2 regions of the Blautia sp. HCP3S3_D9 genome follow, and region 2 is predicted to be linked to the other one. Evidence: riboswitches for the same ligand, from Rfam matches in the RefSeq annotation. Region 2 holds a riboswitch; the other holds the start of a gene.
The links. Region 2 has a riboswitch for tetrahydrofolate ahead of folE (GTP cyclohydrolase I FolE). Riboswitches for the same ligand answer to the same signal wherever they lie in the genome.

Region 1 (6,088 bases), on a different contig from region 2:
GCAGATCAATATGTGGGATATGAAGGTCTGGAGTATCAATGATTTCCTGATCGTAAAACAGGATATCCAGATCCAGTGTCCTTGGTCCCCAGCGGATGATACGTTCTCTGTTTGCTGCCTGCTCTAATTGATGCAGTCGTCCAAGTAATTCCTCAGGAGTAAGGAGTGTACGCAGTTTCAGAACTCCATTTAAAAATTCATCCTGTTCGGTAACACCGTAAGGTTCTGTGATGAGATAATCGGAAATTGCTTCAATGCGGCATCCTTTGGTTTCTGCCAGACCACGAATTCCATTGTCGATATACATTTTTTTATCTCCCATATTGGAACCAAAAGCAATGTAAGCAGTATGCCATCTTCGTGTGATCTCCACAGATACCGTTTTCAGGGGAAGTCCAACCGGTGCCCATGGCTTTTCGATTTTCAGAGTAACCTTTTCAAGTCCGGAAAGAGAACAGAGGAGCATATCTGCCAGATTCTCTGCAAGAGCTTCCAGAAGCTTAAAAGTATGTTTTCTGGTGAAATCAGTGATCATATGGCTGACTTCGCCATAGTTGATAGAAGCAGTCAGATCATCGGTTAATCCTGCCCGACGTGTACTGGTAAAAAGTGTGGCAGAGATAACGAATTTCTGTCCCAGAACATTTTCTTCTGGATATACTCCATGGTTTGCAAAAATTTCCAGTTCTTTAATCTCTATTTTATCTAATCTGGTTTCATCCATAACAGCAAGTCCTTTCTGTAAGTTATTTATATTTACTGTCTTAATTGCAATATTTTATGGAAGTGTGATAGGTCAGTAAATGTTATTGTTCACTTCGTGCACCGTGATCAGTAATTATCTGCGTCCCAAGATTGCTTCTGTCATCTGAATGACACGTTTGTTTTCCTTGACATCATGAACACGGACAAAAGAGCATCCCTTCATTACGCCGATCACGCTGGTGGCCAGAGTTCCTTCCACGCGCTGGTCAACAGGCAGATCCAGTGCCAGTCCGATCATGGATTTGCGTGAGGTGCCGAGGAGAACCGGGAATCCCAGATTCTGAAAAAGTTCAAGATGGTTCATAGTTTGCAGATTCATTTCAAATGTTTTTCCAAAACCAACACCTGGATCAAGCATGATCTTTTCATCTTTAATACCGGCCTGTCTTGCAAGATTGACACACTCCTGGGTTTCTGAGAGCATGTCTATAAGAAAGTTCTGATATTCTGTGTTGGATTTGTTGTGCATCAGGCAACAGGCAACGTCATATTTAGCGATTACGGATGCCATTTGCGGATCATATTTTAATCCCCAGATATCGTTGACCAGATCAGCACCTGCCTGGATGGAACTTTCAGCAACACTGCTTTTAAAAGTATCTACAGAAATAGGAATGTCGAAACGTTGTCTGACAGCCTCGATAACCGGCAGGACTCTCTGAGCTTCTTCGTCGGCACTGACCGGTGTATGGCCAGGACGCGTGGATTCGCCGCCGATATCAATAATATCTGCTCCATCAGCGATCATTGCTTCTGTATGTTTCAGAGCTTCATCCATGTGATTCCATTTGCCGCCGTCCGAGAAGGAGTCAGGAGTAATATTTAAAATTCCCATTATGTAAGTTTGATTTTGAGTATCAAATAAACGGTTTCCAATTTTCATGAGCAGGGACCATCCTTTCTTTTATGGTTATGTAGAGGATTAAAGCATGTTTGAACAAGATGTGCGTCACAATTTGTGGGAATGATTTTTCAAACACGCTCTAGTATTCAATTTTCATATTTTTTTTTCGCTGGACCAGTAGCATTCAGAAACAGCGGAACATAAAAAACAGTTTCTGGATTTTTTGTCTGCTTTATAAAGGAGTACTGCAAGCGTATTGCAGGAATCTCCTTTTCTGTGATGACCGATGGAAGACAGGATCTGTTCTTTTTCCTGCTCTGTAAAATTCAGGTCTGCCAGAATTTCCCGTGCGATTTCCGTACCTGCAATATCATGGGGAATATCATGCAGATACTGTTCTGCACGTCCGATATCGTGAAGAAGAGCTGTGGCATAGATCAGTTCTCTGGACAGATCCATATGTTCTTCCAGCGCATAAATATACATTAACCGTGCAACATCCAGAAAATGTTCCGGAGTATGACGGCAGAAAATGCGGTCATTCTCAAGTTCCTGTATTTTTTTATAATGTTCCTGATAAACAGGATGCTGCCAGATTTGATTGATACGATCCATATCTAAGAAATCGGTATTCATTCTTTTACCATGGAAAGGAACATTTTCTGCAGTTCCTTATCTTCCTTAAATGCGCCGCGGGTTACGGTAGTGATCGTTTTACTTCCAGGCTTTTTGATTCCGCGCATGGTCATACAGGTGTGTTCTGCCTCCAGCATTACCATGATTCCCTTTGGATTCAGGGCGCGTTCCAGAGCATCTGCGATCTGGACGGTAAGGCGCTCCTGAATCTGCGGTCTTCTGGCATAAACTTCTACGGTACGTGCCAGTTTGCTTAAACCGGTAACTTTGCCGTCAGGGATGTAGGCGAGATGAGCTTTTCCATAAAAAGGCATCAGGTGATGCTCGCACATAGAGTAAAAAGTAATGTCTTTTTCCAGTACGATTTCATTATTTTCCCCTGGAAATTGTTTTAATAAATGCTGGTCTGCCTCCTGACCGAGACCTCCGTAAATTTCTTCACACATACGGGCAATTCTGTCGGGAGTATCGACCAGCCCTTCCCGTGTGATATCTTCACCGATTCCCTCCAGAAGCAGACGGACTGCCTGCTCGATTTTTTGTTTGTCAACCATTAAAAATAACCTCCTTTGTATTTGTAGAATGGAGATTATCCTTTTAATCAGTTTTTGGGCGTGCACTTCAGGTTTGATACACAAAAAAGGATATCTCCAATTGTGATAGAATGTATGTCGAAAACATTCCCTAACACAATATGAGATATCCTCTTATATTGTTTGCAACGGGTGCGGATAATATACCGTAAGACGTACTTTTCGTTTCAGTGACAACTCCCCATTCACCGAACACTTGACGCATAAAATCCTATTTTGCATATCATTCATTTCAACACCAGTATATCATGTCATACAGTAATAGAAAAGATTTTTTTGACATTATTGGAAATTTATTTCAACTGGTAATGAAAAGAACTTGTTGCTGAAGGGCGATTATTCAGAAACCTTAGCAAACTGGCTGTTATACAGAGTATGATAAAAGCCGCCCTTCGCGATCAGTTCATCATGTGTACCCTGTTCAATAATACTTCCGTCTTTCATAACAAGGATCAGATCTGAATTGCGGATCGTGGAGAGACGGTGAGCAACGATAAAGCTTGTTCTTCCCTCCATCATTCGTTCAAATGCTTCCTGAATCTGTAATTCTGTTCTGGTATCAATACTGGAAGTAGCCTCATCCAGAATCAGCATCGGAGGCAGGCAGAGCATAACTCGTGTGATACACAGAAGCTGTTTCTGTCCTTGACTTAAGCTGTCCTCGTTAAGCATGGTATCCAGTCCTTTAGGAAGACGCTGGATAAATTCCCAGCTATGGGTAAGCTTGGCTGCTTCGATGATCTCAGTATCTGTAGCGTCCGGTTTTCCAATAGAGATATTGTCACGGACGGTTCCGTTTTTGATCCATGTTTCCTGAAGCACCATACCATAGCTGCTTCTCAGAGAATGACGGGTAATGTCTTTAATTGGTTTACCGTCAACGGAAATAGAACCGGCATTTACATCATAGAATCTCATCAGAAGGTTGATAAAGGTTGATTTACCGCATCCGGTGGGCCCTACGATAGCAACACGCATACCAGGTTTTACATGAAGATTGAAGTCCTCGATCAGTTTTTTTGACTCATCATAATGGAAGCATACATTCTTGATATCCACTTCACCTTTTACATTTTCCAGTGTGTTAGAAGCTTCTGCAACTTCCGGTTCTTCTTCAAGCAGATCAAAGATTCTGCCTGCGCATGCAAGTGCGTTCTGAAGCTCTGTGACAACAGAACTGATATCATTGAATGGCTTCATATACTGATTGGCATAGGAGAGAAGTACGGAAAGACCGCCGACTGTCAGTCTGCCTCCCGGAATGATAAAAGCACCTACAAGTGCTACACATGCATAAATTACATTGTTTACAAAACGTGTGGAAGGGTTGGTAAGACTGCTGTAGAAAACTGCTTTTTGACTGCAGTCCTGTAATTCTTCATTAAGTTTTGCGAAACGCTCAGAAGATTTATCTTCATATCCAAAAGCCTGAACAACTTTCTGGTTTCCGATCATTTCCTCGATAAGAGCTGTCTGGCGTCCACGGGCTTCACTCTGTTTCCGGAACATCTGGAAGGTATGTGAGGAAATAAATTTTGCTACCAGGAAGCTTAATGGTGTCAGGACAATGACCATCAGTGTGATCCAGAAGTTCTTGGAAAACATGAAGATCAGTGTTCCGATGATGGTTACGATTCCTGAGAACAGCTGAGTAAATCCAAGCAGCAGACCATCTGAAAGAATATCTGCATCTGCAATTACACGGCTGATGATATCACCGGTGCTGTGTCCGTCAAGGTAAGAGAGCGGAAGCTTCTGAATATGGCGGATTGCTTTTGCACGGATATCTTTTACTGTCTGGTAGGTCATACGGTTGTTGATGGCATTCATCAGCCATGTGGCAACAGAAGAAAGAATAACCATTACCAGGATACGTGACAGATAATACCACATCATTTCGAAATTAACCTGATGTTCGGCAACAATCTGATCAATGGCATTACCGAACAGGATTGGGACATATAACTGCAAAACCACAGAAACTGCTGCCAGTGCGATACTGAGGATCAGCAGGAAACGGTATCTTCCGATGAAGCGCAGTACTTTGAAAAAGGTCTCAGAGCTTTTTCCCTTTGATGTATTTTTTGCTGTTACTTGGCTCATACTGTCACCTCCGTCATCATACCACCTGCAGGTGCAGAGGCATATTTTGCCCTCTCTTCAGGAAACTGAGAGAAATAGATCTCGCGGTATGTTTCACAGGTCTGTAGTAACTCAGCGTGAGTACCTTTGCCTGCCAGATTTCCATTGTCGAGAACAAGGATCAGATCTGCCTGCTGGATACTGGAAGATCTCTGGGATACCAGAAAAGTAGTTACATTCCAGTCAAGTCTGTTGAGAGACTTACGCAGTGCTGCGTCTGTTGCGAAGTCGAGAGCGCTGGCACTGTCATCCAGGATCAGAATCTCTGGTTTCTTTACCAAAGCACGGGCAATGGTAAGTCGCTGTTTCTGACCACCGGAGAGATTCTTGCCGTTCTGTTCCAACTCGAAATCAAGCTGACCTGGTTTACCTTCTACGACTTCTTTTCCCTGAGCGGTAGTAAGTGCCTGCCACAGATCTTCGTCAGTGGCATCTTCACGTCCCCACTTCATATTGTCACGGATCGTGCCTTTGAAGAGGGCCGCTTTCTGCGGGACAACACCGATTCTGGAACGGAGGTCATTTCTTTCGTAATTCTCGATATTCTGACCATCCAGAAGTACAGTTCCTTTGGTTGCGTCGTAGAATCTGGAGATCAGATTGACCAGAGTGGTTTTACCGCTTCCTGTACCGCCGATGATACCAACTGTCTGACCTTTCTTAACAGAGAAGCTGATATGTGAAAGGCTTGGCGCTCCGGCTCCGCTGTATTCGAAAGTGACATCATCAAATACAACTGCATCATCAGAAGAAGCAGCGGAAGCAGAAGTAGCTGTTGGATAATCCATGGTAGATTTTACTTTCAGGATATCTGTCACACGTCCTGCACATGCTGCGGATTTGTTTAAGGTGATGATCAGGGATGCAAGTTTGATCAGTTCGACGATCATCTGAGCCATGTAGTTGTACAGGGCAACAACCTGTCCCTGCTGCATGCTGCCTAAGTTTACTTCAACGCCGGCTTTCTGGATCAGGATAACCGTTGCGATGTTGATCAGTACATAAGTAACAGGATTTAACAAAGCAGAAAGTCTTCCGACAAAGAGGTTTATCTTTGTCAGTTCGTCATTACGGGTGTCAAATTCCTGAACTGCTTCTTTCTCACGGC
Region 2 (6,088 bases):
CATACCTATAATATGACACCAAGAGAACTGGCGATGACCATGATACAGGATGTGCTGAAAACGACAGGTATAACGGCAACTGCTGGAATCGGAACAAATATGTATCTGTGTAAGATTGCGATGGATATCGTGGCGAAGCATATTAAAGCAGATAAAGATGGTGTACGAATTGCAGAACTGGATGAAATGTCATACCGAAGGAAACTCTGGAGCCATAGACCTCTTACTGATTTCTGGAGAGTCGGAAAGGGATATGCAAAGAAGCTGGAAGAATACGGGATTTATACAATGGGCGATATTGCCAGATGTTCCATTGGTAAAGCAAATGAGTTATATAATGAAGAACTGTTATATAGGCTGTTTGGTGTTAATGCGGAGCTGCTGATCGACCATGCCTGGGGGTATGAATCCTGTACCATGAAAATGGTCAAGGCTTACAAACCGGAAACGAACAGTGTTTGTTCCGGGCAGGTACTTCATTGTCCTTATGACTTTGAAAAAGCAAAATTAGTCGTCAAAGAGATGACGGATCAGATGGTTTTGGATTTGGTGGATAAGAAGCTTGTAACAGACCAGATTGTGTTGACGGTTGGTTATGATATTGAGAATTTGAATAATACCGACAGGAAAAAGAAATATCATGGTGAGGTTACGATCGACCGTTATGGAAGAAGAATTCCGAAACACGCACATGGAACGACCAATCTGAAACGGCAGACTTCCTCAACAAAAATGATAATGGATGCAGTAATAAAGCTATATGACAGGATCGTTGACAGAAATCTGCTTATCAGAAGAATCAATATCACAGCGAACAGGCTTGTGGATGAAAGCTCTGTAGAGAGAGAAGAATTGTATGAGCAGTTGAATCTTTTTACGGATTATGAGGCACAAAGGAAAAAGCAGGAAGAGGAAGAGGCTGCGCTGGATCGTGAGAAACGTATGCAGGAGGCAATGCTCAGTATCAAGAAGAAATTTGGAAAAAACGCTGTACTGAAGGGAATGAATCTTCAGGAAGGTGCAACCGCCAAGGACAGAAATGAACAAATTGGCGGACATAAGGCATAAAGGAGTTGGAAGAGGATGAAAAATAATTCTTATGACGATATCATCAATTTACCGCATCCGGTCTCTAAGAATCATCCGCAAATGCCTCTTCGGGATCGGGCAGCGCAATTTGCTCCTTTTGCGGCTCTGCCCGGGCATGATGCTGCGATAAAAGAAACAGCAAGATTAACTGATGAAAGATTGGAACTGAGTGAGGAAGTGATTGCTCAGCTGAATGAAAAAATCAATATAATCAGAAATAATATCGGTATAGAACAGAATGTATCGATAACTTATTTTATTCCCGATGCAAAAAAAGCCGGCGGATCCTATGTTACGTACTCTGGTATTGTAAAAAAGGTAGACGAATATGAGCATACCATGATCATGACAGATCAAACGGTCATTCCAATTGAACAGATAAGCGATATTAAATGTGAAGAGTGGTAAATGTAAAAACAGATACAAAGAATATAGAATGTTTCACTAGTACAGCGAAAATTAAGTTTCTGCTATATTGACGCAGGATTTCACACTCTGATGGGCTGGATTAAGATGCATTATTTTAGAGGATTGCTATAGTTCTGGCAGTAGAGGACACAAGGTTGAAGAAATCAGACAGAAATTCTTTGGCGGAACGAAACCATGTTATAAGAAGAATTGTATTTTGAGAGGAGGCTTTTATAAATGTTGAACATTATTTATGGAGATGTGAAAAACAGTATTTATAATACAAATGTTTATTTTAAAAACAGTTATGAACCAGAATGGCTTGATGCAGAACTGGCGAAAAAGATGATTAAAGATATTGATGATTCAGAAGTATTGAGTGGTGAATGCATTAATAGTCCAGTGTTGGGACAGATTCCTCCTGAAAGACTGTCAGGAGGAGTGAAGACATTGTTGCTGATTTTAAATGAACCGGATCGGATTTTCAATGCCTCGACCTGTGGCGATAACTGTGCAAAATGGATATTGGAAATAGGCAGGATTAAAGATGTTACCATTAATCTCAGGCATATGATGAGTTTTGGAAAAGACACAAAATTTGAGATAAAAGTCCAAAATGGAGGAGAAACGGTCCATTCAATGAAGGAACTTGTTCCTATAGCAAATAAGTATTTAAATGAAATGAAACAGGAGTAGTGATTATGAAAGGTTCACATAGAATCATTGTAGAATCCAGAAAAGTGAAATATGATTTTGTAATTCATAGGAATATTACAATCATTACTGGTGACAGTGGATCAGGTAAGACTGTTTTAATTGATCTTATACATGATTATGGAAGATATGGTGCGGACAGCGGTGTATTTCTTTCCTGTGACTGCCCCTGTAAAGTGATTGATAGTGAGGATTGGGAAAGAAAGATAGAAGAAACAACAGGAAGCATTATTTTTATTGATGAAGGAAATCGTTTCCTGGTTTCAAAGAAGTTTGCACAGCTTGTGCAGGGATCTGATAATTACTTTGTACTGGCTACAAGAGAAAAGCTTCCGGCATTGCCATATAGTGTAAGTGAAATATATGGATTTCGCAAATCTGGAAAATTTCATGATGCGAAACAGAAATATAATGAGATTTATCATTTGTACGGTGAAATATCAGAGGAAAAGAATATCAATCCGAAACTTGTAATAACAGAGGATTCCAATTCGGGATTTGAATTTTTTAAAGAAATGTCCAGACAGAAGGGTGTGAACTGTTTTTCTGCTAGTGGGAAGTCAAATATCATCAGACAGTTGGAACAGAGACCGAATGAAGAGGGTACAATTTTGGTCATCGTAGATGGAGCTGCATTTGGTTCAGAGATGAAAGATATCAGTGAATGCATTAAAACACAGGGAAACATTGTACTCTATGCACCAGAATCTTTTGAGTGGTTGTTACTTTCAACAAAGGAAATACCGGAAGTAAAAGTAGAAACAATACTTCAGAATCCAGAAGAATATATAGACAGTAAAGAGTATGTCAGTTGGGAACGATATTTTACAGATTTATTGATAGAAAGTACCAGTAAGAATTTTATATGGGCATATTCGAAGAAAAGGCTTACAAAGGCGTACTTTGCTCCAAGAATAGTGAATGCGGTAAAAACAATCATGAAATTGGTAGACTGGGAAAAATCATTCTGAAAAGTCAGAAAAAACCTTTTCTATTGTCGTATTACATGGTATACTGAATACCGAAATGAATGATATGCAAAATAGGATTTTATGCGTCAAGTGTTCGGTGAATGGGGAGTTGTCACTGAAACGAAAAGTGCGTCTTACGGTATATTATCCGCACCCGTTGCAAACAATATAAGAGGATATCTCATATTGTGTTAGGGAATGTTTTTGACATACATTCTATCACAATTGGAGATATCCTTTTTTGATTTGATCAAAAGGATAATCTCCATTTCAAAAAATACAAAGGAGGTTATTTTTTAATGGTTGACAAAGTGAAAATTGAGCAGGCAGTCCGTCTGCTTCTGGAAGGTATCGGTGAAGATATCACACGGGAAGGTCTGATCGATACTCCTGACAGGATTGCCCGCATGTGTGAAGAAATTTACGGAGGTCTTGGCCATGAAGCGGACCAGCACCTGTTAAAGCAGTTTCCTGTAGAGAATAATGAAATCGTACTGGAAAAAGACATCACCTTTTACTCCATGTGTGAGCATCACCTGATGCCTTTTTATGGAAAAGCTCATCTTGCATACATCCCCAACGGCAAAGTTACCGGTTTAAGCAAACTGGCACGTACAGTAGAGGTTTATTCCAGAAGACCACAGATTCAGGAACGGCTTACTGTTCAGATTGCAGATGCTTTGGAGCGCACTCTGGATCCAAAAGGAATTATGGTAATGCTGGAAGCGGAACATACCTGTATGACCATGCGCGGAATAAAAAAACCGGGTAGCAAAACGATCACTACTGTAACCCGTGGTGCGTTTACAGAAGATAAGGAACTGCAGAAAATGTTCCTTTCTATGGTAAAAGGATGAATAACAATTTTTCAGATATGGATCGTGTCAATCGGATTTGGAGGCATCCGGTTTATCAGGAACATTATAAAAAAATACAGGAACTTGAAAGTGAACGGATCTTCTGCCGTCATACGCCTGAACATTTTCTGGATGTTGCACGGTTGATGTACATTTATGCACTGGAGAAACATCTGGAGTTGCCCAAAGAGCTTATCTATGCAGCAGCACTTCTTCATGATATCGGACGTGCACAGCAATATCAGTACAACATTCCCCATGATATTGCAGGAGTAGAAATCGCAAGGGAAATTCTGTCAGATCTGCACTTTACAGAACAGGAAAAAGAACTGATTCTGTCTTCCATTGGACATCACCGAAAAGGAGATTCCTGCAGTACGCTGGCAGCACTTCTTTATAAAGCGGATAAGCAGTCCAGAAATTGTTTTTTATGTTCCGCTGCTTCTGAATGCTATTGGTCTGATGATAAAAAAAATATGAAAATTGAATACTGATCTTCTTCATAAGCATAAAAGAAAGGATGGGCTCTGCTCATGAAAATTGGAAACCGTTTTTTTGATACTAAGAATCATACTTACATAATGGGAATTCTAAATGTTACCCCTGATTCCTTTTCTGACGGCGGCAAATGGAATCATATGGATGAAGCTCTGAAACATACAGAGGCGATGATTGCTGATGGTGCAGATATTATTGATATCGGAGGCGAATCTACACGTCCCGGCCATACACCTGTCAGTGCTGATGAGGAAGCGCAGAGAGTTCTTCCTGTTATTAAAGCGGTCAAAAAGCATTTTGACATTCCTGTTTCTGTAGATACTTTTAAGAGTAGCGTTGCTGAAAGCTCTATCCAGGCAGGAGCTGACCTGGTTAACGATATCTGGGGATTAAAATATGATCCGAAAATGGCAGCTGTGATCGCAAAATATGATGTGGCCTGTTGTCTGATGCACAACAAATCTAATACAGAATATCAAAATTTTGTCATTGATATGCTCGCTGAAACACAGGAATGTGTTAATCTTGCAAGACAGGCTGGAATTAAAGATGAAAAAATCATGCTTGACCCGGGAATTGGTTTTGGAAAAACATTTGAAATGAATCTGGAAGCAATGAATCACCTGGAGCTTTTTCAGAATCTGGGATTTCCGGTTCTCCTTGGTACATCCCGCAAATCCATGATCGGACTGGCACTGGATCTTCCTGTAGATCAGCGCGTGGAGGGGACTTTGGCTACCAGTGTAATTGGCGTAATGAAGGGATGCTCTTTTGTCCGTGTCCACGATGTTAAAGAAAACAAGCGTGTGATCCAGATGACAGAAGCAATCCTGGGACGCAGATAAATTACTGGCACAAAACAGATGGTAAATATAAATAACATACAGAAAGGATTTGCTGTTATGGATGAGACCAGATTAGATAAAATAGAAATTAAAGAGTTGGAGGTTTTTGCAAACCATGGTGTATATCCTGAAGAAAATGTTTTGGGACAGAAATTTGTTATTTCTGCTACACTTTTTACCAGAACACGTCTGGCGGGATTAACCGATGAGTTGTCTGCTTCCATAAACTATGGCGAAGTCAGCCATATGATTACTGATTTCACCAGAAAACATACTTATAAACTTCTGGAATCTCTTGCAGAGAATCTTGCAGAAATGCTTCTTTGCTCTCTTTCCGGACTTGAAAAAATCACTCTGAAGATCGAAAAGCCCTGGGCACCGGTTGGTCTTCCTCTGAAAACTGTATCTGTGGAAATTACACGGAAATGGCATACTGCTTACATTGCTTTTGGCTCTAATATGGGTGATAAAAAGATGTATATAGACAATGGAATCCGTGGTCTGGCAGAGACAAAAGGATGCCGTATAGAGGCAATTTCCGATTATCTTATTACAGAACCTTACGGAGTTACTGATCAGGATGAATTTTTAAATGGAGTTCTGAAAATGCGGACACTTCTTACTCCTGGAGAATTGCTTGTGCGACTGCATCAGTTAGAACAGGCGGCAAACAGGGAACGTATCATCCACTGGGGACCAAGGACAC

Region 1: another riboswitch for tetrahydrofolate. It lies ahead of folE (GTP cyclohydrolase I FolE); the one in region 2 lies ahead of folE (GTP cyclohydrolase I FolE).

The regions. Positions count from the first base shown of each region.
Region 1 is NZ_JBQHWS010000043.1:11,840-17,927, reverse strand. Features, by position in the region: gene folK (2-amino-4-hydroxy-6-hydroxymethyldihydropteridine diphosphokinase) at 1-724, opposite strand, end outside; gene folP (dihydropteroate synthase) at 839-1,648, opposite strand; gene ACTNES_RS10125 (HD domain-containing protein) at 1,763-2,245, opposite strand; gene folE (GTP cyclohydrolase I FolE) at 2,242-2,799, opposite strand; THF riboswitch at 2,963-3,059, opposite strand; gene ACTNES_RS10115 (ABC transporter ATP-binding protein) at 3,175-4,941, opposite strand; gene ACTNES_RS10110 (ABC transporter ATP-binding protein) at 4,938-6,088, opposite strand, start outside.
Region 2 is NZ_JBQHWS010000137.1:1,614-7,701, forward strand. Features, by position in the region: gene ACTNES_RS17625 (Y-family DNA polymerase) at 1-1,068, shown strand, start outside; gene ACTNES_RS17630 (hypothetical protein) at 1,084-1,497, shown strand; gene ACTNES_RS17635 (DUF4869 domain-containing protein) at 1,735-2,193, shown strand; gene ACTNES_RS17640 (ATP-binding protein) at 2,199-3,182, shown strand; THF riboswitch at 3,248-3,344, shown strand; gene folE (GTP cyclohydrolase I FolE) at 3,482-4,039, shown strand; gene ACTNES_RS17650 (HD domain-containing protein) at 4,036-4,533, shown strand; gene folP (dihydropteroate synthase) at 4,573-5,382, shown strand; gene folK (2-amino-4-hydroxy-6-hydroxymethyldihydropteridine diphosphokinase) at 5,440-6,088, shown strand, end outside.